Regions from separate parts of the Bacillus sp. PK6-013 genome, predicted to be linked through region 1. Evidence: riboswitches for the same ligand, from Rfam matches in the RefSeq annotation. Region 1 holds a riboswitch; each other region holds the start of a gene.
What was found. Region 1 has a riboswitch for thiamine pyrophosphate ahead of thiC (phosphomethylpyrimidine synthase ThiC). Riboswitches for the same ligand answer to the same signal wherever they lie in the genome.
Positions count from the first base shown of each region.

Region 2: linked by a shared signal. The riboswitch ahead of tenA (thiaminase II) and the one ahead of thiC (phosphomethylpyrimidine synthase ThiC) in region 1 are both predicted to bind thiamine pyrophosphate.
Region 3: linked by a shared signal. The riboswitch ahead of thiT (energy-coupled thiamine transporter ThiT) and the one ahead of thiC (phosphomethylpyrimidine synthase ThiC) in region 1 are both predicted to bind thiamine pyrophosphate.
Region 4: linked by a shared signal. The riboswitch ahead of tenA (thiaminase II) and the one ahead of thiC (phosphomethylpyrimidine synthase ThiC) in region 1 are both predicted to bind thiamine pyrophosphate.

Region 1 is NZ_CP096417.1:3,297,826-3,305,814, forward strand. It holds gene M1E03_RS16710 (ABC transporter permease) at 1-162, opposite strand, end outside; gene M1E03_RS16715 (aliphatic sulfonate ABC transporter substrate-binding protein) at 159-1,127, opposite strand; gene M1E03_RS16720 (ABC transporter ATP-binding protein) at 1,169-1,936, opposite strand; gene thiC (phosphomethylpyrimidine synthase ThiC) at 2,138-3,913, opposite strand; TPP riboswitch at 4,062-4,170, opposite strand; gene aroD (type I 3-dehydroquinate dehydratase) at 4,265-5,029, opposite strand; gene M1E03_RS16735 (TetR/AcrR family transcriptional regulator) at 5,157-5,726, opposite strand; gene M1E03_RS16740 (HXXEE domain-containing protein) at 5,836-6,351, shown strand; gene M1E03_RS16745 (M14 family metallopeptidase) at 6,576-7,989, opposite strand, start outside.
Region 2 is NZ_CP096417.1:167,515-175,503, forward strand. It holds gene M1E03_RS00820 (ArnT family glycosyltransferase) at 1-581, opposite strand, end outside; gene yhfH (protein YhfH) at 796-933, shown strand; gene aceB (malate synthase A) at 976-2,565, shown strand; gene aceA (isocitrate lyase) at 2,580-3,851, shown strand; gene M1E03_RS00840 (hypothetical protein) at 3,902-4,060, opposite strand; TPP riboswitch at 4,265-4,369, shown strand; gene tenA (thiaminase II) at 4,483-5,169, shown strand; gene M1E03_RS00850 (ECF transporter S component) at 5,166-5,765, shown strand; gene M1E03_RS00855 (ABC transporter ATP-binding protein) at 5,740-7,332, shown strand; gene M1E03_RS00860 (energy-coupling factor transporter transmembrane component T family protein) at 7,329-7,989, shown strand, end outside.
Region 3 is NZ_CP096417.1:1,051,276-1,059,264, reverse strand. It holds rRNA gene M1E03_RS05305 (23S ribosomal RNA) at 1-1,657, opposite strand, end outside; rRNA gene M1E03_RS05300 (16S ribosomal RNA) at 1,890-3,439, opposite strand; gene M1E03_RS05295 (GntR family transcriptional regulator) at 3,978-5,078, opposite strand; TPP riboswitch at 5,240-5,339, shown strand; gene thiT (energy-coupled thiamine transporter ThiT) at 5,451-6,035, shown strand; gene M1E03_RS05285 (class D sortase) at 6,077-6,634, opposite strand; gene M1E03_RS05280 (processed acidic surface protein) at 6,741-7,736, opposite strand; gene M1E03_RS05275 (hypothetical protein) at 7,916-7,989, shown strand, end outside.
Region 4 is NZ_CP096417.1:2,964,097-2,972,085, reverse strand. It holds gene M1E03_RS15090 (UPF0738 family protein) at 1-267, shown strand, start outside; gene M1E03_RS15085 (GTP pyrophosphokinase) at 299-934, shown strand; gene M1E03_RS15080 (NAD kinase) at 953-1,753, shown strand; gene M1E03_RS15075 (RluA family pseudouridine synthase) at 1,780-2,655, shown strand; gene prpE (bis(5'-nucleosyl)-tetraphosphatase PrpE) at 2,672-3,412, opposite strand; gene M1E03_RS15065 (monovalent cation:proton antiporter family protein) at 3,677-5,521, shown strand; TPP riboswitch at 5,581-5,689, shown strand; gene tenA (thiaminase II) at 5,773-6,474, shown strand; gene tenI (thiazole tautomerase TenI) at 6,449-7,060, shown strand; gene thiO (glycine oxidase ThiO) at 7,044-7,989, shown strand, end outside.

The DNA.
Region 1 (7,989 bases):
GGTTTTTGATATGAGCTCAAATGTCCCGACAAGCTGCCATAATAAAATCAATATCACAGGTAATACAATTCCCTTCCCCCATGCCAGCCGAAAAGCGGCCGGTCTCAGTTTTGCGCCTGCTTTCGGCTGGATCGAGGGGGTGCTTGATGAAACAGCCCTCATTTGTCATCTCCTCCTTTCAGCGCTTTTTTAATAAATGAATTGTCAACCACTTCTTTTACATCAATCTCTTTGTTAATCGCTTTTAATTTGAATTGAAAATCGGCAGTCTCCTGCTGCGTTTCAATAATGCGGTCTGTGATCGGCTCATTTAACGGTTCGGTGTTATTCAGCACGTTTTCAACGACCTTTTTGTCGAGATTTTTAATTTTCGCATACGCTTCAACCGCTTCTTTCTTATGGTTTTTATGCCATTTCACGGCCTTGTCATACACCTTCAGAAAACGGATCACCTCATCCGGATACTTCTCGGCAAATTCGCTTCGTACAAGCGTAAAACCCGGGGAATACTTGTCGATTTGTTCCCCGTCAACCAATATTGCCGCGTCACTTTTGATCGTTTTAAGGGACAAAAACGGCTCCCAAATCGACCATGCATCAATCGCGCCGCTGTCAAATGCCGGTATGGCTTCGTCAGGCTGAAGCTGAATGATGTTGACGTCTGTTGGCTCCAGACCTGCTTTATCGATCACTTTATACAGAAAATCGAACCCGCTGCTGCCTTTTGCCACCGCCACCTTCTTTCCTTTCAAATCTTTTATGTCATCGATGCCGCTCCCTTTTTTCACAAGAATGCCGTTCGCCTTTAAACCGTCTTGCGAAAGACCGATTTCTTTAAAATCAATGCCAGCCGCCTGCCCTGCGATCACCGGTGAATTTCCAACCTGGGAAAAATCAAGTTTACCTGCGGCAAGACCTTCAAACTGCGGCGGACCGCTTTGAAACTCTGTCCATTTCACTTGAATCCCTTCTTTTGCGAACTCTTTTTCAAACCAGCCTTTTTCTTTCGCAAGGAGCAACGGGCTTAAGCTTTGCTGCACTCCGATGTTGATCTCTTTTAAATCTCCGCCCCCTCCGCTTGATTGGGCTGCTGAACAGCCCGCAAGAAGCATCAGGCAGCCCAGCATATACAACGGCCATTTTTTCACGTTTTTCCGCTCCTTTCTGCTCAAATCCCTGAACCTTCCTGAAAGCTGAATGTTTCCGTTGTCTCGAATTCTTTCAGCACTTTTTGTCTGATTGATTGAAAAACGGGCGATGTTCTGCTGCGCGGAAATGGCAGATCGACCGGAATCAGCTTGTGGATTCTCCCCGGCTTTGCGGTAAGAATCGCGACCCGGTTGGCTAAATAAACCGATTCGTCAATATCGTGCGTCACGAGGATCATCGTCATCTTCTTTTCTCGCCAAATGTCTGTCAGAACATCCTGGAGATGCTTTCTCGTAAAGGCGTCCAAGGCGCCGAAGGGTTCATCAAGCAGCAAAATCTCAGGCTCCCTGAGCAAAGCCCTGGCAATCGCGACCCGCTGCGACATACCTCCGGACAGCTCGCGTGGATACTGTTTCTCCGCGCCTTTCAGCCGCACCGTTTCAATCAATTCATCGACTTTTTTTCGCACCGCCGGTTCTTTCAGGCTTAAATCTGCGGCGATATTTTGCTCGACCGTCAGCCATGGAAAAAGCCGATGCTCCTGAAAGATAAAACCTTGATGAATCCCCGGGTCCTTGATTTCTCTTCCGTTCATGCTGATTCGCCCTTCATAATTCCCGTCAAGACCGGCAGCGATTTTTAAGAGCGTGCTTTTCCCGCATCCGCTTGGACCGATGACAGTCAGAAATTCGCCGTTTTCGACCGTCAGTTTCACGTCTTGAAGCACGCTTGTTTTAAGGCTGCCGTTTCCAAATGCTTTTTCTTTTACACGAATTGATAAAGACATCCTGTTCCCCTTTCTTTTCTAAACTGAAAATAAAAAACTCTTATCCCAATTGAGATAAGAGCCTTCGGTTGACCGATCAGCGCTGATGAAATTTTCCGAAATATTAAACAACATACTAATTCATATTATTCCGACCTGTCAACCCCATATTATAAAAAAACAGATGAAAGGTTCCCCTTTCATCTGCAGTATTGCCCGTTTTTAACTGTAAATGCTGCCGCCTGCTTTTTTAAATTCCTTCGCCTTCTCTTCCAATCCTTTTTGAATAGCCTTTTGTTCATCAAGATCGTTTTCCTTGGCATAGTCGCGAATATCCTGGGAAATTCTCATACTGCAAAATTTAGGCCCGCACATTGAACAAAAGTGTGCCGTTTTGGCGCCTTCCGCCGGAAGGGTTTCATCATGGTATTCAAGCGCTCTTTCCGGATCGAGCGACAAATTGAACTGGTCCCGCCAGCGGAATTCAAAGCGCGCCTTGGAAAGCGCGTCATCGCGGATTTGCGCGCCGGGGTGCCCTTTGGCAAGGTCAGCCGCATGGGCCGCGATTTTGTATGTTATGACGCCTTCGCGGACATCGTCTTTGTTCGGCAGTCCCAAATGCTCCTTCGGCGTCACATAGCAAAGCATGGCCGTGCCGTACCAGCCGATCATCGCCGCTCCGATTGCCGATGTAATATGATCGTAGCCCGGTGCAATATCGGTCGTCAGCGGGCCGAGCGTGTAAAACGGCGCCTCTTTGCAAATTTCCATCTGCTTGTCGACATTCTCTTTAATTTTATGCATCGGCACGTGTCCCGGTCCTTCGATCATCACTTGAACATCATGCTTCCAGGCGATTTCCGTCAGCTCGCCGAGCGTCTCCAATTCGGCAAATTGGGCCTCATCATTCGCATCCGCAATCGAGCCGGGCCGAAGGCCGTCCCCGAGCGAAAATGCGATATCGTATGTTTTCATAATCTCGCAAATCTCTTCAAAATGCGTGTACAGAAAGCTTTCCTCATGATGAGCCAAACACCATTGCGCCATAATTGCCCCGCCGCGGGATACGATTCCAGTGACGCGCTTTGCCGTCAGCGGCACATACCGAAGAAGGACGCCGGCATGAATCGTAAAATAATCAACGCCTTGCTCAGCCTGCTCGATTAATGTATCGCGGTAAATCTCCCAAGTGAGATCTTCCGCGACGCCGTTTACTTTTTCAAGCGCCTGATAAATTGGCACAGTCCCTACAGGAACTGGACAATTGCGGATGATCCACTCCCTCGTTGTATGAATATCTTTACCTGTGGACAAGTCCATCATCGTATCGGCGCCCCAGCGGATGGCCCATGTCATTTTTTCTACTTCTTCTTCAATCGAAGAGGTGACAGCGGAATTGCCGATGTTGGCATTGATTTTCACGTGGAAGTTGCGGCCGATAATCATCGGTTCGCTTTCCGGATGGTTGATGTTTGACGGAATAATCGCCCGTCCGCTTGCCACTTCATCACGAACAAATTCGGGAGATACATGCTCTCGGATCGCGATAAATTCCATCTCGGGCGTAATGATCCCCTTTCTTGCGTAATGCAGCTGGGTGACATTTTGACTTTTTTTCGCGCGCAGCGGTTTTCGTTTCAACCCTGGATAGCTGTTGCTCGCTTTCTCTTTGCTTTTATAGCCGTTATCCTCCGGTCTGATTTCTCTGCCTTCATATTCTTCGGTATCGCTGCGCTCCCTGATCCAGGTCGCCCGCAAAGGTTTCAGCCCCTTAAGAATATCAACCTCTGCATTCGCGTCCGTATAGGGACCGCTCGTGTCGTAGACGCGGACAGGCTGATTTTCTTCGGCGCCAAATGAACCCGTCGTCGGACTTAGCGAAATTTCTCTCATCGGCACTTGAATGTCAGGTCGCGCCCCTTCGACATACACTTTGCGGCTCCCTGAAAAACTTGACATAATCGAGATGTTTTTTTGCTGTACTGACTCCTGTTTCATGTAAAAATCCTTCCCCTCTAAAAAATTGATCAGGACGAAACTCCGGAACAGCACCAGCACAAAAAAACCAGGATCATATGATGAACCTGGTTTTACAGTCAGTAAAATCACTGGAAGACAGACGGACCATACCCATTCCCCATCTTCTCCCGAATCCTTTTTACTTCCCCACGCTGGTACGAACCAGATCAGGTCCAAAGGGTTAAGAAACACATGTTTCTCTCTCAGCCCGCAGTCGGGCACCCCTAGTAAAGCTATTCAATTCATTTTTTATCGTAACACACCGATTTGGCAAGTGAAAAGGATGGAAAAATATATGAATCTTTTTCACTATAGCGGCACACCCAATTATTATAAATTGCGATGAAGCACATCAAGTATATGTTTCAAATCCGTCGCCTCAATTTGGCCAGGTGCGGATGCTTTTTTCGCTGCGCCGAACGTCACGGCCGAGCCAAATACCTCTCCGGCGAGCCGGCTGATCAAGCCTTTTCCGGCCATCGACATCGTGATAATCGGCCGCTTCGCATACCGCTCATGCATCATATGAGTCGCCTCAAGCAACACCAGCACATCTGCCGGTGTTTCAGGCATCACCGCGATCTTAGGGAAATCGGCGCCAAGATCCTGGGCTTTTCGGAGACGGGAAACGATCTCTTCCGCTCTCGGCGTCTTCCCGAAATCGTGGTTGGATATAATGACAAAGACATGCTGCATATGAGCCGCTTGAACCAGTTTTTCCACATGATGCTCTTCATTGAACAGCTCGACATCAATCACATCTGCCAGCCCTGTTTTGACTACGGCATGATTCAAGGAAAAGTAAAATTCCTTACTGACTTCTTTTTCGCCGCCTTCCTCCGCGCTGCGAAATGTAAATATCAACGGGATATCCTTTAAGATCTCCCGGATGTCAGCCAATACCTTTTTCACTTTGTCAACGTCTTCGACATCCTCAAAAAAATCCGCCCGCCATTCGGCAAGATCCGGATTAATCGATAGAAGAAAAGCAGCTTCTTCTTTCAATTGTTCATGCGTTTTTCCGATGAGCGGCACGCAAATTTTCGGGGCTCCTTCTCCGATGGCCACCCCTCTGATCTTCACCGTATTCAACAACGACCTCACTCCTGTTCTCTATATTACAAGGGTCTTTGCATTAACGGTACCGAAGATTGGCCGTAAGCACAAGCAGAAATTAAGAAAGAAGGCTAAACGCTTAAAGCACTCATATACCAACATGAGATCACCTTTCGATAGCTTGCTTGTTTAAAAATGAATCTACTATTCCTTGCAGAATATGACTCATTTCTTCAGGAGTTTCCTTCCGGCCTCTCTCAAACCATTTTGAAAGGATGTTCCAAAAGCCCCCTGCGCTGAATGAAAGCCCGTACTCCAAGTCGATTTTGCTTTTAAAATGAAAGGTTTCTTCTTTAAATTTTTTATGAAGATCCGGTAGAAGTTCATTATATTTCTCAACAATCAAATAAAACAAATGGTTCTGATGAAGGGCTTGTAAAAAATCGGCATGTCGGCTCCAAAAGTTGAAGTATGCATGTCCAAGACTGGATAAGTCAATATGTTTTTCCTGAACAATGTAATTGGAATACTCACTGCAAAGCTGCTCAAAATAGCGGTCTAATATATCTTTTTTTGAATGGAAATGCCGATAAAATGTTCTTCTGTCAAGCTGCGCTTTTTCCGCTATCTCTGTAATGGTGATGTCTGAAAAGCTTTTTTCCTTCATAAGCTCCAACAATGATAGCGTCAGCCAGCTTTTAGATTGCTGAGCTGTTTTTGAGGGCATTTGCTTCATATTCTCTCTCCTGTCGCGCTTTTTATGGCAATGTAGCACTTTTCGTTGGCTCATTGACTTTGTTCTCTATGAAATGTCACAATTGTGGCACATAAGAGGGGGAATGTAAATGGAAAACATGCAATTTATGGCTTGGATGCTGCCGATATTATTTATACTGCATGATTTTGAAGAGATGGTGATGGTCGAGGCATGGGGCAAAAGATATCGAAGCAAACTGAAACAACTGAAAAAAGCTCCATTCGGACATGCCAAAACCGCTTCTTTTGTTTGCGCTGTGCTCGAAGAATTTATACTAGCTGTTGGTGTAACTGTTCTCAGTATTTATTTTAATCAATATATTATCTGGTTTGGTTTCTTTTTTGCTTTTACTGTTCATTTCCTTGTTCACATCGTCCTATGGTTCAGATTTAAACATTATGTACCCGGCATATTAACGTCGATCTTTATGCTGCCATTTTGTTGCTATCTGCTGACCGCTGCCGCAGAGATAGAAAAATTCAGTTTTCCTGCAATGATCTTATCAGCCCTATCCGGAACACTTATCGTCTTTTTTAACCTTAAGTTTCTGCATAAAAAAATGGGGAGGATTCAAGAAAGGCTGGAAGCATATGGCCGCATATGAAAAGCAGGCACTTACGGAAGCTTCCTGCCCTTTGACTAGAAGCAAAGCAACCGATGAAGACCCGTCAGACACGAAAAAACTGCCCTTCAAAAGAAAGGCAGCATGATCTAAAATCATGGCACTGCTAACGATGGTTCAATGTTCGTTCCAAAGCTTGTCTATCCAGCTGTTTAGACGAGACACCTCCACTGCAGGAGCCGCTTGCACTTCAGCTGTCCAGCCTCTCATCGTTTTGATGATGGAGCATTTTCGGTTTTTCCGGGACCGGCATTGAAAATCGAATTCGCCAGCAACCGATATTGATGCTGCGGATGATCGTCATTGGTTAGATCGTTAGCGAAAACAGTTAAGTTCTTGTTGTTATCTTTATACGTGAAAGCCATAATCTTTCCTTTGGCAGCATCATGTCCAGGCCACCAGCCTGCCTTGAAGAAGTGATCTTCATCAGCAATCACCGCAAGCACTTTTGCCGTTTTAGGAACAGCGGTAATATAAGAACCAGTGACTGTGTAGAAGTATTCCTGTTTATTGTAAGGAGCTGTAATAGCATGATCTTGCATGACATTTGCCAAGAAGACGCCTTCGTATCTCTCCCATTCAGGTCCTTTAAAAGAAAATCCGGGGATCCACTTCTGAACATTCGTCATCCCCATGTTTCCAAATGCAATGTAAGGCTTTCCTTTATTAACATATTTAGAAGAGTCGAACGTATTGACAAGCACATCTGCGCCCGCCTGTTCTGGGGTGACGTTAAAGCCCAGATTTTTCAGTACATATGCCGCTTCACCCAGTGCTCCTACAGTAGAAGCCTTGAGGACTTTGCCGCTTGGTTTCTTATGGCCGGATGCGCTCACGTCAAGATAGTACTTGGAAGCCAATGGGGCCAGGTCCTTGTAGGCAACCGCGAAGTCGCCCGCTTGATAGCCTGATCCGCTCTTGGTGAGCATTGTAACGGTCTTGCCGGCTGCCAGTAACTCGTTGACTGCCTTTATCGCATCATTGCTTGTGTTCTGGATCAGCACATAAGCTGAGCGTTTTGGCATTTTAGTCCCCGGAAACGACACGGAGGTGATGGCAGAAGTCTTGCCTTTGAACACCCCGGCATCTCGAATTACATAACGGTCAAAACCTCGCATATCATGGAAATTTTGAATCATCTCACCGGCTATCATTTCATAATCAGATACATCTATTCCATCATACAAGACCAAGTTCGCGAGGCCGCGGTTTGCCTGGTGCATGTTTACAATAAATGATTCTGCCGGATATGTTTTTCCGTCAACGGTTACCGCTTTTGTTGATCGTTCAATCTTTACGCCGTTGCGAAGGAAGTACTCAACCATCTTATAGGTTTCCAACACATTCTTTTGAATATTTTTATCGACCGGCAGTACGTAATATTCCGGGAAGAAGTTTTGATTGCCCTGCCGCGGACGGCCGATCTCTTCGTTTTTGGCGTTGACCAAGTAATGATCGACAGCGCGATCATCGATATTGTCCACGCCGCGCTCGAATATTTTTAATTGGTTCAGAAACAGTTCTTCTTTTTTTTCCGCTACATATTTTGCAGCTGCCGCAGAACTGTAATACAGAGCTTTGGTAGACTCTTCATTCGACTCGGGCGTTTCCAGCGTGTGA
Region 2 (7,989 bases), 1.2 Mb from region 1:
ATGAGATAAAACAGCAAGAACGCGGGAAGCACCATGAATGCCTGAAGCATCTTCATATTGAACCCGAGGCCGATGAGGCCAAATGCAGCGAGCAGCCAGAGCAGCCTGCCTTGTTTGACCGCCTTCATCAGGCACCATGTACCAAGAAGGAGCGTGAAGACGAGCATGCTGTCGATATTATTCGTCCGGCTTACGGCAACCGCGATCGGCGTCAGCGCCATCACCAGCGCTGAAATGCGGGCGGCTCCTTTTCCGAATTTCGGTTTAATCAGTGCGTATAGCAGATAGACGGAACCCGCACCTGCAAGCGCCTGCGGCAAAATCACACTCCACGTATGCACGCCGAAAATTTTCGCAAATATGGTCTGAATCCATAAAACGAGGGGCGGCTTATCTACTGATACGAATCCGGAAGAGTCGAATGACGCAAAGAAGAAATTGTGGAAGCTTTGCGTCATGCTTTTGACCGCCGCCAAGTAATACTGGTTGGCGGCATTGTCCTGCCAAATGTTATATGTATTCAGAATAAGAGCTGCCAACAAAATCAGAATCAGAGTGACATCAAGTTGTTTGTTTTTTATTTTCATCATCACTTTCACCTCTTTATGTTCCCTATTCTAGAAGAAAAATATGAACAAGTTATGAATAAAAAGAGAACAATCTATTTTTGTTTGAATGGAAAAAAATAAATATTTTTTGGAAAAAGGTGTGTACTTTTTTCTTTTTGCGCTGTATACTGTACTACAACAGAAATTAAAAACATAAAACTGTTCTATAAAAAGGAGAGTGACACAAATGAGCTTGAAAAGTCCGATGGAATTTTTCAGAACGCTTCCAAAAAAAACTTGCCCTGAATGCGGTGAAAAGATGGAGGAGCAGGCTGAATCTTACTTTATGGAATGTGAGCGCTGTCTTTCCAAAAAAGGCGAGTAAGCAAACTGTTTTATAACAATGCATGTAAAGGGGTAGGGAGACATGAAAACAGAGGAGAAGAGAACTCAGATAACCGGATCGATGAATCCGCAGTATGAAGAGATTTTGACAAAAGAAGCGCTGGAGTTTATCGGACGTCTTGAACGACATTTCGGGGGAAGAAGACGGGAATTGCTGCATTTGCGAACGATCAGGCAGGCTGAAATTGATCAAGGGAAGAATCCCGGTTTTTTGGCGGAAACGAAGCACATCCGCGAGGCGGACTGGACGGTCGCCCCGCTCCCCCGGGATTTGGAGGACCGCAGGGTTGAAATCACCGGCCCGGTCGACAGAAAAATGGTCATCAATGCTTTAAATTCAGGAGCCAAAGTCTTTATGGCCGACTTTGAAGATGCGAACTCGCCGACTTGGAAAAACTGCATTGAAGGCCAGGTTAATTTGCGGGACGCGGTTCGCGGGACGATTTCTTTTACGAATGAACAGGGCAAACGCTATGAGCTGAAAGAAAACCCCGCCGTCATCATTGTAAGACCGAGGGGATGGCACTTGGAAGAGAAGCATGTGCTGATCGGCGGCAAGCCCGTGTCAGCAAGCCTGTTCGATTTTGGCCTTTATTTTTTCCATAATGCAAAAGAGCTGATCAAAAAAGGAAGCGGCCCTTATTTCTACCTTCCAAAAATCGAAAACCATCTGGAAGCAAGGCTGTGGAACGACGTGTTTGTGTATGCGCAAAACGACTTGCGCATTCCGCAGGGGACGATTAAAGCGACGGTTCTCGTTGAAACGATCCTGGCGGCTTTTGAAATGGATGAAATCCTCTATGAATTGAAGGAGCATTCAGCCGGACTTAACTGCGGCAGGTGGGATTATATTTTCAGCTTTATTAAGAAATTCAGGAACAGGGAAGAAGTCATTCTTCCAGACCGCTCAGCCGTGACGATGACGGTTCCAAACATGAGAGCGTACTCCCTCTTGGCGATTCAAACGTGTCATAAACGCAACGTCCATGCGATCGGGGGAATGGCGGCGCAAATTCCCGCTAAAGACAAACCTGAGATCAATGAAGCCGCATTTGCCAAAATCCGCGAAGATAAGGAACGTGAAGTAAAAGACGGCCATGACGGAACATGGATCGCGCATCCCGGCATGATTCAAACGGCGCTCGATGTATTCAATCAGCATATGCCGTCGGCGAACCAGATTCATAGAAAGCGGGAAGACGTAAAGGTCGAGGAAAAAGACTTGCTGGAAGTACCGCAAGGCCGGATTACAGAAGCAGGCGTCCGTACCAATATCAGCGCCGGCATCCGCTATTTAGCTTCATGGCTGTCGGGCAGAGGCGCCGCTCCGATCGACCACTTAATGGAGGACGCAGCAACGGCGGAGATTTCCAGAGCCCAGCTTTGGCAATGGATTCGCCATCCGAAAGGGGTTCTTGACGATGGCCGGAAAGTCAACGCCGAAATGGTCAAGATGATGAAAGAGGAAGAAATGCAGAAAATCTTCGAAGAAGCCGGCATAGAACATTTTCGGAGCGGCCGGTTCGAAGAGGCCGGACAGTTATTTGAACAGCTGATTTTGGATGATGAATTCGCGGAATTTCTAACGATACCCGCTTATGAAAAAATATGATGGGGGAATGTGCGATGCTGAAAGAAAAACAACTCGCAAAAAGCTGGGAGCATGAAGAACGCTGGAAAGGGATCACAAGGCCGTATCAGGCGGCTGACGTCATTCGGTTGAGGGGCACGCTTGAGATTGAATACACGATTGCAAGGCGCGGCGCCGAAAAGCTGTGGAAGCTTCTCCACACAGAGGACTTCGTGCCGGCGCTGGGCGCTTTGACCGGAAATCAAGCCATGCAGCAAGTAAAAGCCGGATTGAAAGCGATTTATTTAAGCGGTTGGCAGGTGGCGGCCGATGCCAATTTGTCAGGGAGCATGTATCCTGACCAAAGCCTTTATCCGGCAAACAGCGTGCCGGAAGTTGTCAAAAAAATCAACCGTACGCTGCAGCGCGCCGATCAAATTCACCATATGGAAGGAAAAGAAGACATCGATTGGTTTGCTCCGATTGTGGCCGATGCTGAAGCAGGCTTCGGCGGACAGCTGAATGTGTTCGAGCTGATGAAAGGTATGATTGAAGCCGGCGCCGCGGGAGTTCACTTTGAAGACCAGTTGTCGTCTGAGAAAAAGTGCGGGCATTTGGGCGGGAAAGTGCTGCTTCCGACGCAAACGGCGGTGCGTAATTTGATTGCCGCGCGCCTCGCCGCAGACGTGATGGGAGTCCCGACCATTCTTATTGCCCGTACGGACGCGAATGCGGCCGACCTGATCACAAGCGACGTCGATTCATATGATGCGCCGTTTTTGACGGGAGAGCGAACAGCGGAAGGGTTCTTCAAAACAAAGCCGGGTCTTGATCAGGCGATTGCGAGAGGTTTGGCGTATGCGCCGTATGCTGATTTGATCTGGTGTGAAACGTCTGAGCCGAATATTGAAGAAGCCCGCCGGTTTGCACAGGCGATCCATGAAAAATTCCCGGGCAAACTGCTCGCCTACAACTGCTCCCCTTCGTTCAACTGGAAGGCCAAACTGGATGACAACACCATCTTGAACTTCCAGAAACAGCTCAGTGAAATGGGCTATAAATTTCAATTTGTCACACTGGCAGGCTTCCACGCCTTAAACCACGGCATGTTTGAATTGGCCCGCCAATATAAGCACCGCGGAATGGCGGCGTATTCTGATCTGCAGCAGGCCGAGTTTGCCAGCGAAGTCCACGGCTATACGGCGACAAGGCATCAGCGCGAAGTCGGAACGAGCTACTTTGATGAAGTCGCCCAGGTTGTGACAGGCGGGACTTCATCAACCACTGCACTGAAGGGATCGACTGAAGCGGAACAATTTCAATCCTAAAAACGTAAAAAGCCGCCCGTCATGGGGCGGCTTGCTTGTTGTCTATCAAGTTAGCAATTGACATCATTGGAAGGGGCGGTAAAAGGGTTTTCCCTAATAACAGTCAGTGTCTGATGATTCTTGTTGTTTCTTTTGGCCGGCCGGTTGTCTTTGCTGAAAGAATAGAACAAATACACAGCCATTGTCAAAATCAAGATAAACATCATCATAAATATCCCCTCCAAATTTTTTTGTCTTCACTATATTAGACGAACAAGCCTGCAAAAGGTTTCAGAAAATTAACATTTTTCCATAAATATTTTTACCCGCTGCATCTTCTGGATGAAACCCGGCGGTTCTATACAAGAATAAAACTGAAAAACTCAGGTTGACATCATAATCATTGATGTGTAGAGTAAAAGTTAATGTAATAGGAAGTCCACTAGGGGAGCCGTAAGCCGGCTGAGACAAGAAGCGATCTTGGACCCTTTGAACCTGATCTAGTTCATACTAGCGTAGGGAAGTGGAGCCGGTGTCTTTATGATTTCATCATACAAAGGCCGCTCCATTTTGGGGCGGCTTTTTTGCGTAAAAAGCGGCTCGCTCCCCCTGTGCCTTCCTTATAAAACCGATTGCTGAGGAGGCTATCTACATGAGTTTTTCTGCAGAACTTCGCCGTGAGGCAGACCCTATTTTTGAAGCCATTTTTGAGCATCCGTTTGTATTGGGACTGGCGTCCGGCAAGCTGAAAAAGGAGCAGCTTATTCATTATGTGAAGCAAGATTACGAGTATTTGAACGCTTTTATTCAAATCTACGGAATTGCAATTTCCAAGTGTCAAAACCGGAAAGACATGGAGATGTTTCATGAGCAGATTTCATTTGTATTAAACAGCGAAGTGCACCCGCACAACAACCTGTGCCGGGCCGCGGGGGTGGAGTATGAATCTCTGCAGGGCTATCCGCTTGCGCCTTCTGCCCATCATTATATCCGCCATATGCTGACGGCGGCGCACGAAGGCACGCTGGGAGAGATATTAGCCGTCTTGCTGCCTTGTCCGTGGACATATTGGGAGATCGGAAAAAAACTGATGATGGACGTTCAGCCTGACCCGTCGCATCCATTTTATGACTGGATCTGTTTTTACGGAGACCGAACCGATTCAATCACGACGAAGTTTTGCGCCCGCCTGGATGAATGGGCCGAAACAGCGGGCAAGGCTGAAAAAGAAAAAATGAAGGAGCTTTTTTTGCAAAGCTGTCAGCTTGAATACGGCTTTTGGGAGATGGCTTATACAGTTGAAGATTGGCCTGTGGAAATGGAGGCGGTGAGACGATGAATTGGAACATGAAAGAAGTCGTGATGGCAGTGATCTTGTCCGTTGCATGCGGCGTCATTTACTTAGGATGGTCCACCTTGTGGATCCCTGTTTCAGCTATTGTCGGGCCTGTCGGAGCGAACTTTATGTTCGGCATTTGGGTGATCGCCAGCCCGATTGTCGCTTATATCATCCGTAAACCGGGTGCGGCGCTGATTGCCGAGACGGCAGCTGCGGCGGTCGAACTGCTGACCGGAAGCCACTTTGGACTGTCAGCATTATTAATCGGTGTGTTCCAGGGAGCCGGTGCGGAAATCGCTTTTGCGATCTTTCGCTATAAGCGTTACAACTTGTTTACCCTTATGCTTTCCGGTGCGCTTGCCGCGGTCGGAAGCATGACATACAGCCTGATGGCGAACGGTTTTGCCTACTATACGACGCAAACGCTGATCATGACGCTTATCATCCAAATCATCAGCGGCATTGTACTCGGCGGCTGGCTGGCAAAAGCCGTTGTCGAAGCGCTTGCGAAAACGGGCGTCCTGAATCAGTATGAGATCATGAAGGAACAGCGGAAGAAGGATGATGCCGATGCGTTCATTTCTCGGATGCAGTAACCTTTCCGTCCGTTTTTATCATCGTCCTGAAACAGTCCTAGACCGGGTCTCGCTGTCGATTGGGCAGGGAGAGAAAGTGCTGATACTCGGTCCGAGCGGAAGCGGCAAATCGACACTGTTGTCCGTGCTTTCCGGCATCATTCCTGAACATGTCGAAGCTGAGGTCAGCGGAGAGGTCAATCGCAGAAAGAGCGCCGGCGTTATGTTTCAGGATCCGGATTCGCAGTTCTGCATGCTTCATGTTGATGAGGAAATCGCTTTTAGCCTAGAAAACCGGTCTGTCTCCCCAAAAGATATGGACGGCATCATCTCGGAGCTGATGGAGCAAGTCGGATTAAAGATAGATAAGAAAACGCCGATCGAAACCTTGTCAGGCGGTATGAAGCAGAGACTGGCATTAGCGTGCCTGCTCGCTCTGGAGCCTGAAGTGCTGTTTTTTGACGAGCCGACGGCGCAGCTGGACCCGGCCAGCCGGAAAGACATCTTTGCCTTGCTTCGTAACGTTTCACGAAAAAGCGGACAGACGATGGTGTTCGTCGAACACGTGCTGGACGGCTGTATCGAGTGGATGGACCGCGTCATTCTTTTCAATGGAAAGGGACAGATCATCGCTGACGGAAAGCCGGAAGAAATCGTGAAACATTTTCAGCCGGAGATGAAAGCGGCGGGCATCTGGCAGCCGAAACTGTACCCTGCGGTATGGGAAGATGTCATCACACAAGATGATCATCCGCTCGCCGTCAAGCTCTCTTCTACATTGAAAATGAAAGAGGAGGAGGCGAAAAACAGGCCTACAGCTGACAGAGACATATTGATCCGCGCAGACGACGCGGCGATCGGCTATCGGAAAAAGATCGTTGCCGACGGCATCACCCTTGAGATTCCAAGGGGAGAATGGATTTCGGTCATCGGCGAGAACGGGAGCGGAAAGAGTACGTTTTTAAAAAGTCTGATCAGGCTTGAAGCCGTCAAAAAAGGGCGCCTTTATCTTGAGGATCGGGAGCTGAAGAAATGGTCCGACCGTACGCTCTATGAGAAGGCCGGCTTTGTTTTTCAAAATCCCGAGCTTCAATTTATTCGGGACACGGTGTTTGACGAGATCGCGTTCGGGGCGAGGCAGCGGGGATGGCCGGAGGACCGGGTCGAAAAGAAAACGGCTGAATTGCTGCGGGAATTCGGACTTGACGCTCATCAAAAAGCGCACCCCTTTACATTAAGCCTCGGGCAGAAACGGCGTTTAAGCGTTGCGACAATGCTTTTGTTTGACCAGGATCTGCTGCTGCTTGACGAGCCGACATTCGGTCAGGACGAAAGGACGGCGCAAGAATTAATCAAGCGGTTAAAGGAACGGCAGGAACGGGGAACGACGATTGTGATGGTGACGCACGACATGGACATCGTAGATGAGCATTCCGGCCGTGTCATCGTGTTTCATCAAGGGAAAGCGGCATTTCAAGGAACGCCGTATCGATTATTTTCTGATCAAGGCCTCGTCCGCCGCTTTTCATTGATACCGCCGCTTCATTACCGGTTCATGCATGAAAGAAAGGAGAGGGTTCCCGTATGAAAAGCAATGGTTCACTTCTTTCGGCATTGAACCCGAGCGCCAAGCTCTTTTCCCACCTCCTGGTCATGTGCTTGCTCATGTTTGTTTCAAATCCGAAACCGACTCTATTCATTTGGCTGTTTGCGGTTGCCATCGGAATTTTTTTCGGGGGATGGACTTTGTCTTATTTAAGTAAGCGGCTGTTGCCTTATCTCGTCTTTTTTATTCTCGTCTTTTGGATGATGGCCGCTTTTGGAAAAGGCGAGGAAACGATTTGGGAATGGGCCTGGTTCCGCGTCACCGAGGAAAGCGTCGGCAATGGGCTGACAATCGCGCTCCGGATGCTCGGGTTTGTCACATACGGTCTTTTGTTTACATCAACAACCGATTTGACGCAGTTTATTATGAGCCTGGTTCATCAATGCAGGCTGTCGCCTAAATGGGCTTATGGCTTGCTGGCCGGCTTCCGTTTTGTCCCGCTTTTTCAGTCTGAGCTTTCGCAAATGAAGGCGGCGCACAAAATCAGGGGCTATAAGCAAAAAAACAGCTGGAAGGCGTTTATTCGCTATGCGCTGCCTTTGTTTTCGCAAGGCATCCGCAAGTCGGAAAGAATCGCCGTTGCCATGGAAGCGAGAGGGTTTACCGGTGCAAAAGACCGCACCTACTATCAAACAGCGC
Region 3 (7,989 bases), 2.0 Mb from region 1:
TTTGCGGTACGGGCACCTCTCACCTCGCTAGAGGCTTTTCTTGGCAGTGTGGAATCAGGAACTTCGCTACTATATTTCGCTCGCCATCACAGCTCAGCCTTATGGGAAACGGATTTGCCTATTTCCCAGCCTAACTGCTTGGACGCGGATATCCAATACCGCGCTTACCCTATCCTCCTGCGTCCCCCCATTGCTCAAATGGTGAGGAGGTGGTACAGGAATATCAACCTGTTGTCCATCGCCTACGCCTTTCGGCCTCGGCTTAGGTCCCGACTAACCCTGAGCGGACGAGCCTTCCTCAGGAAACCTTAGGCATTCGGTGGAGGGGATTCTCACCCCTCTTTCGCTACTCATACCGGCATTCTCACTTCTAAGCGCTCCACGAGTCCTTCCGGTCTCGCTTCACAGCCCTTAGAACGCTCTCCTACCACTGTTCGTAAGAACAGTCCGCAGCTTCGGTGATACGTTTAGCCCCGGTACATTTTCGGCGCAGAGTCACTCGACCAGTGAGCTATTACGCACTCTTTAAATGGTGGCTGCTTCTAAGCCAACATCCTGGTTGTCTAAGCAACTCCACATCCTTTTCCACTTAACGTATACTTTGGGACCTTAGCTGGCGGTCTGGGCTGTTTCCCTTTCGACTACGGATCTTATCACTCGCAGTCTGACTCCCAAGGATAAGTCTTTGGCATTCGGAGTTTGACTGAATTCGGTAACCCGGTAGGGGCCCCTAGTCCAATCAGTGCTCTACCTCCAAGACTCTTACCTTGAGGCTAGCCCTAAAGCTATTTCGGAGAGAACCAGCTATCTCCAGGTTCGATTGGCATTTCACCCCTACCCACACCTCATCCCCGCACTTTTCAACGTGCGTGGGTTCGGGCCTCCATTCAGTGTTACCTGAACTTCACCCTGGACATGGGTAGATCACCTGGTTTCGGGTCTACGACCACGTACTCATGCGCCCTATTCAGACTCGCTTTCGCTGCGGCTCCGTCTTTTCAAACTTAACCTTGCACGGGATCGTAACTCGCCGGTTCATTCTACAAAAGGCACGCCATCACCCATTAACGGGCTCTGACTACTTGTAGGCACACGGTTTCAGGATCTCTTTCACTCCCCTTCCGGGGTGCTTTTCACCTTTCCCTCACGGTACTGGTTCACTATCGGTCACTAGGGAGTATTTAGCCTTGGGAGATGGTCCTCCCGGATTCCGACGGAATTTCACGTGTTCCGCCGTACTCAGGATCCACTCAGGAGAGAACGAAGTTTTGACTACAGGGCTGTTACCTCCTATGGCGGGCCTTTCCAGGCCTCTTCATCTACCTCGTTCTTTTGTAACTCCGTACAGAGTGTCCTACAACCCCAAGAGGCAAGCCTCTTGGTTTGGGCTGTTCCCGTTTCGCTCGCCGCTACTCAGGGAATCGCATTTGCTTTCTCTTCCTCCGGGTACTTAGATGTTTCAGTTCCCCGGGTCTGCCTTCTCATATCCTATGAATTCAGATATGGATACTGCTCCATTACGAGCAGTGGGTTTCCCCATTCGGAAATCTCCGGATCAAAGCTTGCTTACAGCTCCCCGAAGCATATCGGTGTTCGTCCCGTCCTTCATCGGCTCCTAGTGCCAAGGCATCCACCGTGCGCCCTTTCTAACTTAACCGTTAAAAAGAATCACTACGTGATATCTTGCTTACTAATTGAATGTGATGTCTACTGTTATCTAGTTTTCAAAGAACAACGCATAGGATGTGCTAACACATGCGTTGCCACAGGATGTGGCGCATTTAGCAGGTGCTCCTATGTCTGAAGGAATGATCCTTCAAAACTAAACAAGATCTAAACGCACCTGTCTATAAGACCGCAAGGTCTTATATTCCGTATAATATCCTTAGAAAGGAGGTGATCCAGCCGCACCTTCCGATACGGCTACCTTGTTACGACTTCACCCCAATCATCTGTCCCACCTTCGGCGGCTGGCTCCAAAAGGTTACCTCACCGACTTCGGGTGTTACAAACTCTCGTGGTGTGACGGGCGGTGTGTACAAGGCCCGGGAACGTATTCACCGCGGCATGCTGATCCGCGATTACTAGCGATTCCAGCTTCACGCAGTCGAGTTGCAGACTGCGATCCGAACTGAGAACAGATTTGTGGGATTGGCTTAGCCTCGCGGCTTCGCTGCCCTTTGTTCTGTCCATTGTAGCACGTGTGTAGCCCAGGTCATAAGGGGCATGATGATTTGACGTCATCCCCACCTTCCTCCGGTTTGTCACCGGCAGTCACCTTAGAGTGCCCAACTGAATGCTGGCAACTAAGATCAAGGGTTGCGCTCGTTGCGGGACTTAACCCAACATCTCACGACACGAGCTGACGACAACCATGCACCACCTGTCACTCTGCCCCCGAAGGGGAAGCCCTATCTCTAGGGTTGTCAGAGGATGTCAAGACCTGGTAAGGTTCTTCGCGTTGCTTCGAATTAAACCACATGCTCCACCGCTTGTGCGGGCCCCCGTCAATTCCTTTGAGTTTCAGTCTTGCGACCGTACTCCCCAGGCGGAGTGCTTAATGCGTTTGCTGCAGCACTAAAGGGCGGAAACCCTCTAACACTTAGCACTCATCGTTTACGGCGTGGACTACCAGGGTATCTAATCCTGTTCGCTCCCCACGCTTTCGCGCCTCAGCGTCAGTTACAGACCAGAGAGTCGCCTTCGCCACTGGTGTTCCTCCACATCTCTACGCATTTCACCGCTACACGTGGAATTCCACTCTCCTCTTCTGCACTCAAGTTCCCCAGTTTCCAATGACCCTCCCCGGTTGAGCCGGGGGCTTTCACATCAGACTTAAGAAACCGCCTGCGCGCGCTTTACGCCCAATAATTCCGGACAACGCTTGCCACCTACGTATTACCGCGGCTGCTGGCACGTAGTTAGCCGTGGCTTTCTGGTTAGGTACCGTCAAGGTACCGCCCTATTCGAACGGTACTTGTTCTTCCCTAACAACAGAGTTTTACGATCCGAAAACCTTCATCACTCACGCGGCGTTGCTCCGTCAGACTTTCGTCCATTGCGGAAGATTCCCTACTGCTGCCTCCCGTAGGAGTCTGGGCCGTGTCTCAGTCCCAGTGTGGCCGATCACCCTCTCAGGTCGGCTACGCATCGTCGCCTTGGTGAGCCGTTACCTCACCAACTAGCTAATGCGCCGCGGGTCCATCTGTAAGTGGTAGCTAAAAGCCACCTTTTATAATTGAACCATGCGGTTCAATCAAGCATCCGGTATTAGCCCCGGTTTCCCGGAGTTATCCCAGTCTTACAGGCAGGTTACCCACGTGTTACTCACCCGTCCGCCGCTGACATCAGGGAGCAAGCTCCCATCTGTCCGCTCGACTTGCATGTATTAGGCACGCCGCCAGCGTTCGTCCTGAGCCAGGATCAAACTCTCCATGAAGTTTGATAATGACTACGCACAACATGTGTGCGATTTATTTAATGAATTAACAGGTACGTTTTGTCTTGTTTAGTTTTCAAAGATCATTTCCGCCTCTCGAAGAAGCGACTTTACTAATATAACATTCTATCATCGTGAATGTCAACAACTTTTTTCAAAAGATTTTCGAAGTTGTTTTTATAAAGCCTCCTTTTTAGGGGCGGATACTAATATAACATCTATTTTCGTTTTTCACAATAGCTTTTTTAAAAAAATAATAATCAAATGATTTGGACTCAGATGATTCCTGATCATCTCGACCTCAGGCAGTTGACAGCATTTATTTCTTCTTACTGCTTTCTTCTATATAAAAGTATACAGCGGTCTTTAAAAATTGATTTACTAAAGCTGCACATGGTCCAAAGCTTCGAGGATGACATTAAACTCTCCGTTATCAGCTTTTACTTGAATAAAAAGCTCCTCATTCCGGAGCTTTGTAACAGAATATATATTCTTCTCATTTTCATTCACGCTGGTTGGCGGATAAAGATTGTGCAGCCTACCTTTTCAGCTTGGCGGTCGAATGTCTGACAACCAGTTCAGGTTTGTAGACGGTGGAATGTTCAAGCTGATTCGTGTTGCGTCCCTCAACTTTGGCAATCATCCATTTTGCCGCCTCAATCCCCATCTGCATTTTCGGATGAGTGACTGACGTCAGCTTCACTTCAGATGCCTCGCTCAAATGTGAGTTGTCATATCCGACAATCGAAATGTCTTCCGGCACTTTCAAACCGAATTCCCTCACGACATCCAACACCAAAAGCGCTATCTCGTCATTATAGCAGAATATGGCAGTCGGACGGTCTGATGAAGAAAGCCGCTTCCTGGCTTCAGCTATCGTTTTTTGTTTTTTGTTCTCTGTTGTGTACGTCACGACCATTTCAGGGTAAAACGACAAGCCGTTTTCTCTGAAAGCACGGATAAATCCTTTCATCCGGTTGGCGCCCTGCATATCGTCCTGTTTAAAGAAACCGAACACTTTTTCATGGCCGAGTTTAATCAAATGCTCAGTGGCGATAAAGCCGCCGTGTTCATCATCCAAAATGAAATGGGGCGGATTTAGCTCCTGATAAAATTGGTTGATCATCAAATACGGAATATGATGTTGTTCAAGCGTCAGATAGTAACTTAAATTCGGGTTAAAGCTTCCTGTTTTCGTCGGCTCCACGATCAACCCAGCAATTTTTTTATCGAGCATATTCACAAGGCATTGTTTTTCTTTTTCAATGTCATTATTGGTGCTCGCGACGACAAGGGTGTATCCTTCGCTGGACAGTGACGATTCGATTCCTCTTATAATAGAAGGAAAAATGTAATCTGAAAGGTAAGTCGTAATAACCCCGATCATCTTATTTCTTTCCCTTCCTTTTTCAGAAAGCTGAAGACGGTGAGAGCAATACGTCCCTGAGCCCTGCTCTCTGTATAAAAGCCCTTCATGAACAAGGTCGCCAATCGCTTGCCGGATCGTGTGCCTGCTTACATCAAATATTTTCATCAATTCGTTTTCCGAATGAATTTTTTCCCCCGGCTTCACTTTGCCTTCATATATCCACGATTTAATTTTATTTTTCACCATGCTGTATTTTGTAGGTTCACTCATCAGATCAACCCTTTACTGATCTTGTACGTACGAATACGTTCTATTATAAAGGAAAAGATGTTTGCATTGCTACATATTGGAGAAATTAAGCAAAATTTTTCGAAAAATCAGCTTGTCGTCCGTTTCTTTTTTTAGTATAGTAGAATATAACTAAATAACTTGATGACCACAAGGGGAGCCTCGAGGCTGAGAGTGAACGACCGTTCTGACCCTTTGAACCTGTTAGTTAACGCTGGCGTAGGGATGTGGCAAAGTCATTTCTAATTGCATCCAAAGCAGTGCGTGGAAAACTTTCCTACTCCTTCCCCGCATTGCTTTTTTTATTGGGAAAGAAGTCCAGTATCCCTTTGTTCATCAAAAGTGAGGGTTATGATGAATCAATCTAAACAACTTGTACAGCTGATTGAAATTGCGTTTATGACAGGAATAGCACTTATACTTGATATGGTGTCCGGAATGTTTTTAAAAATGCCTCAAGGCGGTTCAATCGCAGTCATGATGATTCCGATCTTCCTGATTTCCTTTAGATGGGGGCTGAAGGCAGGGCTGGCAACCGGGTTTTTAGCCGGATTGCTTCAGTTTGTCACTGGAGGATTTTACGTTTATCATCCTCTGCAGCTTCTTCTTGATTATTTTATCGCGCCTACGGCCGCGGGTATCGGCGGCTTTTTTGCCGGATCGATCAGAAACGCTTCAATCGAGAAACAAAAAGGAAAGATCATTTTCTATGTTACGCTGGCCGTCTTTCTCGGAAGCGGACTGAAATTTCTCGCTCATGTCATCAGCGGCGCTGTCTTTTTTGGAAACTATGCGCCTGAAGGCACTCCGGTATGGATTTATTCCTTGGTATATAATGGAACATATATGCTTCCGTCTTTCATTGTCTGCACAATTGTCCTTTGTTTACTGCTGCTAACCGCGCCAAAACTCCTGGAAAACAGATCAGACATGAGATAGCATAAAAAAACAGCGGACTCGCCTGAGATTCCGCTGTTTTTTTATGATTTAATCAAATCTGCGACCAATATATACCGCTCCGGTGCTGAACCGATAAAGTCAAAAGGATAGCAGGTGGAAACCGTCAATGTTGCTCTCGGCTTTGGTACAATCACCGTCCGGTCATCCGCATCCACGATCCGCACCTTTTTCACTTTGTATGTAAAAGTTCCGTAGGAAGCTTCAACAATTAACTGATCGCCCTTCCCCACTCGGCCGAGTTTTCGGAAAACCGTATCCCGGTGGCCTGATAAAACCGAGTTGTCATCTTCTCCAGGCAGAACGGAACCAGCGAAATGGCCCACGCCTTTTTGCAGCTCGTCTTCATCTGTCCCGTGATATATAGGAATCCTTGCATTGATTTTCGGAATGACAAGATCGCCGATTTTCTCCCCGGTTTCAAATGTTTGATCAATCACCGTTTTTTCTTTTTTCGCCGTCTGAATCGGAGGTCTTTCAGGCTTTTCTTCTTCTTTCATCTGCTGAAATGAAAAAAGAGCGTAGCCGTGCATTAACTTGAACACATTCGTTGTTGTAAAATAAGCGCCGCACACAACCATCACAATAGCTGCGAGCCAGATGATTTTTTTTCGATGTGCCTTAATTTCCTTTCACTCCTTATAAAAACTTCCCATTCTCTACATAATTAGAATGGGAAGTGACATGTTAAGCCGCTTTGCGAAGCCTTCTGATCATGAAGAATCCGCCAAACATCAGAACGGCGCCTAAGATCGACCATTCCGCGTAATGCCCGGCTGTCTTTGGAAGCTTTGCACCTTTAACCGTCTTTTTCACATGAGATGGCTTTGAATCATGTTTGACAGCCGTTTGGGTTTGCTTCACTTTTGACCCTGTATCATGAATTAAATCAGATCCGATCATGTCAGGCGTCAGCAATACATCCAAAATGAAGTTGCCTTGCAGATCGTATACTTCCACCAGAAGGCTTGCTCCCTTCAGATCTTCCGCGCTGACAAGCGTTGTCAAAGACACTTCTTTTTTCTTTCCGTCTTTAACAAGATAGTATTTTGTTTTCACTTCAAGCGTCTTCTGAAGATCGTTTAAAATGGATAGCATTTCAGCGATATCCTGAGCTGAGAGCTCTGATACAGACTCGAAATCGGCTACCGCTTCAAGACGTTCTCCAAGAGCCATCAAATCATTTTCAAGGTTTGGATTTTTATCGCGCACCTTTCGGAGATGATTCACGAGCCTTTCCCACTCCTGATCATCCACACCCAATTCTTGAAACAGGTTCCCGATCTGAAAATCGTCTTCTTCATATGTCACAGTGAAAAGCGCATCGTCCAATTCGTATTCAAACATAAACACGTCGAGAATGTTTTGGCCGCTTTCCATATAGCCATTTTCAACAAAAAGGTCAGCCGCTTCTTTTTCGCTCAATCCGTATTCTTTTAAATAGGATGCCAAAAGTTGATTAGTCAGTCTTTCCCCTAAAAAATCTTTCAACTCTTCCACCGACTCAAAATCTTTTAAACTTTCATCATATGTATCCTGTAAATAAGCTTCCAATTCTTTTTCTGTCATTCCTATTTCTTCAAGATACTCTTGAAGCTCGGCCTGTTTCGGCGCGGCAAAAGCACCAGCTGCCGGCACTAAAACCAGGATGCAGACCAATAGTGACATCAGCCTTTTTTTCATTTCTTATGACCCCCTAAATTTATCTTTCATTTTGATTATAGTGGAAATATTTTTAAAAACATGTATTGTAATTGAAAATCTTTTCGTCTATAATATTTTGTTCTTTTTCCTGTTTAAACAGGCATAATCTTCGCCTCTATTGAATGTAATATAGTAAAGCGAATAGAGGAGGTATGCAAATGAACCCTTACTATATGATGCTCTTATGTTACGTCCTATCGATCATCCACTTTTTAATAGGCTACCGGGAAGC
Region 4 (7,989 bases), 330 kb from region 1:
CGCATGCTGACAGACTCCGATCATTTTGCATTTGTATACATACTTGAACAGGACGATTCCTTTGAATACGTCATTTTAAACGAAGGCATCTGGTCCGATCTTAAAGCGGCCCTCGACGCCAATCTTCCTGTGTTTTTACATATCGGAAACACGGAGCTGGAGCTTAACGGGTTCCATGATGAGCTCGGATATTTAATAGAGAATATTAAAGATAATGCAAATTATGGCGAAGAAATGGAAGAGAGAGTGAAACGGATATTCCTCTAGAAAAAAAGGCGATGAAATTGGGGGAAGGTTTATGGACGAAAAACAATGGGAGCAATTTTTAGCGCCGTACCGGCAGGCTGTTGAAGAGCTGAAAGTGAAGCTGAAAGGGATCCGGACCCTTTACGAATACGAGGAGGAACATTCGCCGATCGAATTCGTGACAGGGCGGGTGAAGCCTGTTCCGAGTATTCTTGAGAAGGCCAAGCGGAAAAACATTCCTCTGCACAACATTGAAAGCATGCAAGATATTGCCGGGCTCAGAATCATGTGCCAATTTTTTGAGGATATTCGCATTGTCGTCGATATGCTTCTGGCGAGAAAGGACTTCACGGTCGTGGATAAGCGCGACTATATCGCGGAACATAAAGAGAGCGGCTACCGCTCCTACCACCTCGTCGTGCTGTACCCTTTGCAGACAATCAACGGGGAAAAACAGATTTTGGTTGAAATTCAAATCCGGACGCTGGCGATGAATTTTTGGGCGACAATCGAACATTCTTTAAATTATAAATACAGCGGCAACATTCCGGAAAAAGTAAAATTAAGGCTTCAAAGAGCTTCTGAAGCAGCATCAAGGCTCGATATGGAAATGTCCGAGATCAGGGGCGAGATTCAGGAGGCTCACGTGGCATTTTCACGCAAGAAAAAGGATGAGGATGACGGTTAGGGGAAAGGAGATGGAATGATGAAGTTTGCGGTATCGTCCAAAGGAAATGATGTTTCCGATTCATTAAAAAGCAAAATTCAAACATATCTGCTCGACTTCGGTCTTGAATGCGATGAAGAAGAGCCGGATATCGTCATTTCCGTCGGTGGTGACGGAACGCTTTTATACGCATTTCACAAATACAGCGGCCGCCTCGACAAAACGGCCTTTGTCGGGGTTCATACAGGACATCTCGGCTTTTATGCCGACTGGGTGCCGACCGAGATTGAAAAACTCGTAATCGCGATTGCGAAAACGCCGTATCAAATTGTTGAATATCCGGTTTTGGAAGTTATCGTCCGCTACAATGACGGCAGCGATGAAGCGAGATATTTGGCGCTGAACGAATGTACGATCAAGAGCATCGAAGGGACGCTTGTGACAGATGTCGAAATTAAAGGGGAACTTTTCGAAACGTTCCGCGGCGACGGCCTTTGCTTATCGACCCCATCGGGAAGCACGGCATATAACAAGGCGCTCGGCGGTGCGATTATTCATCCGTCCATCAGAGCGGTCCAGCTGGCTGAAATGGCGTCGATCAACAACCGGGTGTTTCGGACGGTCGGATCGCCGCTCATTCTGCCTGAGCACCACACTTGTTTAATTAAACCGATTAATGATGTGACGTTTCAAGTCGCGATTGACCATTTGACATTGCTGCATAAAGACGTCAAGTCAATTCAATGCCGCGTCGCAAACGAAAATATCAGGTTTGCCCGCTTTCGGCCGTTTCCGTTTTGGAAAAGGGTCCAGGATTCCTTTATCGGAAAAGGAGAATAGGAAGGTTTGCTGTGAGCGATTTTTTGATGAAACAGATCATAACAGAAGAGGACAGCGGGGTTCTTTTGAAAGAATACGTCCAGCGGCTGGGCATTTCAAAAAGGATGCTGACGGACATCAAATTCGGCGGCGGGGATCTTTTGGTAAACGGCGGGCATGTAACGGTCAGATACGTTCTTCAAAAAGGGGACGAGCTCGTCATACAGTTCCCTCCGGAAAAAATGAGCGAATCTTTGCGCCCGGAAGAAATTCCGCTTGATATTTTGTTCGAAGATGACCATGTCCTCGTATTAAATAAACAGCCATGCCTGTCGTCGATTCCCTCGCGCGAGCATCCATCAGGCAGCTTGGCGAACGGTCTGATTCATTATTACCAGCGGACGGGCGTGCGCGCGACCGTTCACCTGGTGAGCAGGCTTGACCGCGACACATCGGGTGTCATGCTTGTAGCCAAGCACCGCTTCGCCCACTCGCTTTTATCGGGACTGCAAAAAAAGGGAGCCGTCAAACGGCAATATCGGGCGGTCGTCCACGGTTTGATCGCAGAAGAGCAGGGAACGATCGATGCGCCAATCGGCAGAAAATCATCGAGCATCATCGAGCGTGCGGTGATCCCCGACGGGCAAAAAGCGGTGACGCATTTTTGGGTGAACAGGCGCTTCAGCGGTATGACGGATGTCTCCATCCGTCTGGAAACCGGGAGAACCCATCAGATCCGAGTTCACATGAGTCATATCGGATATCCTTTGTGCGGTGATACGCTGTACGGAGGAACCCGTGGCTTCATCAATCGGCAGGCGCTCCACAGTGAGACGCTGACGTTTTTTCATCCCTTCACAATGGAAGAGCTGACGTTTCAAGCGCCGGTTGCGCATGATATGAGTCAGTTGATAGAGAGCTGAATTAAGCTCTCTTTTTTTATGGCTCCATACGGAATCTTGACTCATCATAAGGCAATGAAGAGGGGACAGATTCGGTTGTCAGTTCGGGGTATCTGAAAGCGGTCAGCCTGTTGCCGAATACACAACCGGTATCGATATTGATCGTATGATGTATCATTCGCGGACGTTTGACAGGAGTGTGGCCGTACACCACCCACGGATCGCCTTTGTAATGAGCGGCCCAGTCCCGCCTGACCGGCCGTCCGTCAGGCAGCGTTTCTCCTGTAATATCTCCGTATAGCACAAACTGTTTTACTTTTCCGACAGGCTTTTTGCCGATGTCTTCCGCTTTGATGCCGGCATGTGCGACGACAAGTTCGCCGTTATGCAGGATCTCATAAAGAGGGGCGTTTTCATAAAGGCGCATGAAAAGGTCTCTGATATCCTTCTGTTTATGTTTCGGAAGGTTTCTGTATTCCGCCGCCGTCGTCTCCAGCCCGTGCTGCAGCTTCACCGGATTGCCTTTGAAAAAACGGTACAGCTTATTGCAGTGATTGCCGGGCACATATCGCACAGCTCCTTCTTCAACGGCCCGTCCTACAAATTCAACGACCTCCAGCGATTTTGGCCCTCTGTCTGTTAAATCCCCGAGAAAGACAAGTGTTCTGTTTTCCGGATGAACGGGAAACCCCGATGACAGCGAGTAACCGAGCTTTTCAATCAGCGCAATCATTTCGTCATAGCACCCGTGAATATCGCCGATTACATCATATTTCATGCGTTTTCTGCCTCCTGTCTGCGTATGTATATACATTGCCCAGTCCATATATAAATCAAGCTTCAGCGACTTTCGCCGGAGAAAATCAGGCATATTACTTTTTTTTCTGAGCGAGCATTGTTAAAATCGATTTTTACACCTGTGAGAAAAGAGTTCAGACGGTTCTTTTCCCACATGAAAATGTCTAAAAAGATGTCCCTTTTATTTTTAAAAAAGGGAACGCTAATCATACCCGGAAACCGGTTTTAGAGGAGGTACCAGTTTATGGAGCACACATCTGTCTCATCTTTAGTTGTCGTACTGATTATCGCATTTTTAACGCCCATCCTGCTGCACCGTTTCAGGTTAAGCATACCGGTGGTTGTCGCTGAAATTATCATGGGTCTTATTATCGGAAAAAGCGGGTTCGATCTGGTCGCCCAGCACGATACATGGCTCGAAACTTTATCGATGCTCGGATTTATCTTTTTAATGTTTTTAAGCGGGCTTGAAATCGATTTTTCCGCATTTGAAAAAGGAAAGAAAAAGCAGCTGCTTCCAAGCGGAAAGGAAGCGCCGAATACATTTAAAACGGCTTCGGTCATCTTTATTGCCGTCTTTATTTTATCGCTCGGCCTTTCTTACAGCTTTGTCATGGCAGGATTTATTGACAACGCCTTTTTAATGACGCTGATCATTTCGACAATTTCGCTCGGGGTTGTCGTTCCGACGCTGAAAGAAGAGCGTCTCATGAAGACAAATATCGGCCAGATTATTTTGCTTGTCGCCGTCATTGCCGATCTTGTCACGATGATTCTGCTTGCAGTGTTCGCCTCAATCTACGGGGACGAAAACAGCAATATGTGGCTGCTGATGATCTTATTTGCCGCCGGCGTCGTTTTATACCTGTTCGGAAGGATATTTAAAAAGCGGCCTTTTGTCGAAGTGCTGTCAAAAGGAACGATCCAGATCGGCACAAGGGCGATATTTACGCTGATCATCGTACTTGTGGCGCTGTCCGAGTCGCTCGGTGCAGAAAACATACTTGGCGCGTTTTTGGCCGGGGTGCTTGTTTCGCTGCTTTCGCCGAACAAGGAGCTCGTTCAGCAGCTCGATTCATTCGGATACGGATTCCTCATCCCGATCTTCTTTGTGATGACAGGCGTCAAATTGGACATTTGGTCACTGTTTGGCAATCCGAAAATTTTAGTGATGATCCCGCTTCTGTTTGTGGCTCTGTTAATCAGCAAAGTCGTTCCGGTGCTGTTTTTGAAAAAGTGGTATGACATGAAAACCGTGCTGGCTTCCGGTTTTCTCCTGACTTCCACGCTTTCTTTGGTGATCGCGGCGACAACGATCGGCGAGCGCATCGGCGTCATTGACGCGCAGATGTCCGGCGCGCTGATTCTGGTCGCTGTCATTACATGCATCATCACACCGACCGGCTTTAAAAAATTAATGCCGAAAACGGAAAGCGAAAAAGAGAAAAAGACGATCACCTTTATCGGCGCAAATCAAATGACGCTGCCAGTCACGCTCGAACTTTCTCCGGAAGATTATCACGTCAGAATCCTGCATGTCCGGCAGGAAAAAAAGGAAGAAAATCTGGCGGATCCGGTGTTTGATGTTGAAGTTTTGCCTGATTATGAATACGAGACGCTTCAATCATTCGGCGTTTTCCAAACGGATATACTCGTCGTGGCCACTGGCAGCGAAGAGCGCAATACAGGGATCGCGCTTTTTGCGAAGGAGCAGAAAGTCGCGAGAATTATCGCCAGCGCAGATTCTCCAGACGCCGAATCCAGACTGAAAGATAACGGAATTGATACATTCTCTATTCTGCTTTCTACAAAAACGCTGCTGCGCGCGCTTATCGAGGCGCCTGGCGTTATGAAACTCCTGACGAACCAGGATGCGTCGCTGTATCAGATCAATATGAGCAATGAGCGATTTGACGGTGTTCTGTTAAGGGAGTTTCCGTTTACGGGAGATGTTATCTTCGTCCGAATTTTCCGCGGGGTGGACAGCATCGTGCCCCACGGGGATACAAGGCTGCAATTGGGTGACAGGCTGATCGCCACCGGTTCGCGCGAATATATTGCGGAATTGAGAAAAACGCTTGGAGACTGATGCTTGACCATTTTGCAATTCGTGATAAGATAAAAGTATAAACTGAATGAACAAGAAATGTTTTCCACTAGGGGAGTCCTTGATAAGGGCTGAGATAAAAGTGTGACTTTTAGACCCTCATAACCTGAACAGGTTCAAACCTGCGTAGGGAAGTGGCACGGTATTTGAGTATGTATTTATGCAAATTCCAAACCACTTTCCTTGCGGGAAAGTGGTTTTTTTATGTTCAGAATCGAAGGAGGAGCCTCGAAATGAAGTTTTCAGAAGAATGCCGAAACAGCGCTGCAAAATGGTGGGAAGGCAGTTTTGTCCATCCGTTTATTCAAGGGATTGGAGACGGCACACTTCCGGTTGATCGATTTAAATACTATGTCATGCAGGATTCCTACTATTTGACCCACTTTGCCAAAGTCCAATCCTTTGGTGCGGCATATGCTCGCGATTTATATACGACAAGCCGGATGGCTGAACACGCGAAAGGCACATATGAAGCCGAGATGTCGCTCCATAGGAAATTCACCGATCTATTGGGAATCACAAAGGAAGAACTGGAGTCGTTTCAGCCGTCGCCGACAGCGTATGCGTACACATCGCATATGTACCGTTCTGTCGTGAGCGGCAGTTTTGCGGAAATACTGGCCGCTTTGCTTCCTTGCTATTGGCTCTATTATGACGTCGGCGAAACGTTAAAAACGTGCAGGCCTGACAGCGCGATTTATCAGGAATGGATCGCGACATACGGAGGCGACTGGTTTAAAGAACTTGTGACAGAACAGATCAACCGCTTCGATGAGCTGGCTGAAAACGCCGATGAGAAAACGCGCGCGAAGATGAAGGAGAACTTCGTCATCTCCAGCTTCTACGAATACAGCTTCTGGGATATGGCCTACCAAAAAGAAAGCTGGTCAAAAAGCGGGGTGGATCAGCTTGCATCTGCACGCGATCACCGATGACAAGCACTCTGTGGAAGAGCTTGCTGCAAAAATCATCTCGATTCAAAATGCCGTTGACTTTATCCATATCAGGGAAAGATCAAAAAAAGTAAGTGAAATATCAAGTTTAATCGACCGCCTTGCCAAAGAAGGGGTTGATAAGCGGAAACTGATCATCAACGACAGGGTTGATATCGCTTTGTTTCATCACATTCACCGGGTTCAGCTGCCTTCACACGGCTTTTCCGTCAAAAGTGTGAGGAGCCGTTTTCCGCATTTGAAAATCGGAAAGTCCGTCCATTCGCCAGAAGAAGCGGTTCAGGCTGAAACTGAAGGTGCAGATTACGTGCTGTTCGGCCACATTTTTGAAACGGACTGTAAAAAGGGCCGGAAAGGAAGAGGAGCTCTCAGTCTGGCTGAAGTGAAGGCGGCTGTCCGCATTCCGGTCATTGCGATCGGGGGTATTACCGAACAACGACTGGCGGAAGTCAAAATGGCAGACGGCATCGCCGTGATGTCGGGGATCTTTTCTCATGACAGACCGGATGAGGCGGCCGCGCGGCTTGCCTGTCTCGCGAAGGGAGATTCATATGAGAAAGCGCTATGATACGATCGTGATCGGCGGAGGCATCATCGGGACATCCATCGCTTACCATCTTGCGAAAGCGGGGAAAAAAACGGCCGTGTTTGAAAGCGGAGAAGTCGGCAAAAAAGCGACGAGCGCGGCGGCGGGCATGCTCGGCGCCCATGCGGAATGCGATAAACCCGGTACCTTTTTCGAATTTGCCAGAGCCAGCCAAAAAGCCTATCAGCGGCTGACGGGCGAATTGAAAGACTTAAGCGGCATCGATATCAGAAAGCATGACGGAGGGATATTAAAGCTGGCATTTTCAGAAAGCGACCGCGAACACCTGATGCAAATGGCTGCACTGGATTCAGTGGAATGGCTTGAAGCCGCTGAAGTATATGAGCTGGAACCGCATGCCGGAAAAGGGATTCTCGGCGCTAATTTCATTCGGGACGACATCCATGTCGAACCGGCCGCAGTGTGCAGGGCATTTGCCAGGGGGGCCCGGATTCTCGGTGCCGAGGTCTTCGAGTTTACCCCCGTTTTATCGATCGAATCTGAAGCGGGGGCCGTCCGCGTCACTGCTGCTTCATGCACCGCGGAGGCGGAGCACGTTGTCATTGCAAGCGGTGTGTGGAGCGGTGCTTTCTTTAAACAGATCGGCATAGACAAAAGCTTTTATCCTGTCAAAGGGGAGTGCCTGTCTGTGTGGAATGACGGCATCCCTTTGACGAGGACGCTTTACCATGATCATTGCTACATCGTTCCGCGCCATAGCGGAAAGCTTGTCGTCGGCGCGACAATGAAGCCCGGGGATTGGAATGAACAGCCGGAACTTGGCGGAATCGAGGAGTTGATCCGAAAGGCCAAGTCGATGCTCCCTGACATTGAATCCATGAACATCGACCAATGCTGGGCCGGATTGCGCCCGGAAACAGGGGATGGCAATCCATATATCGGCAGACACC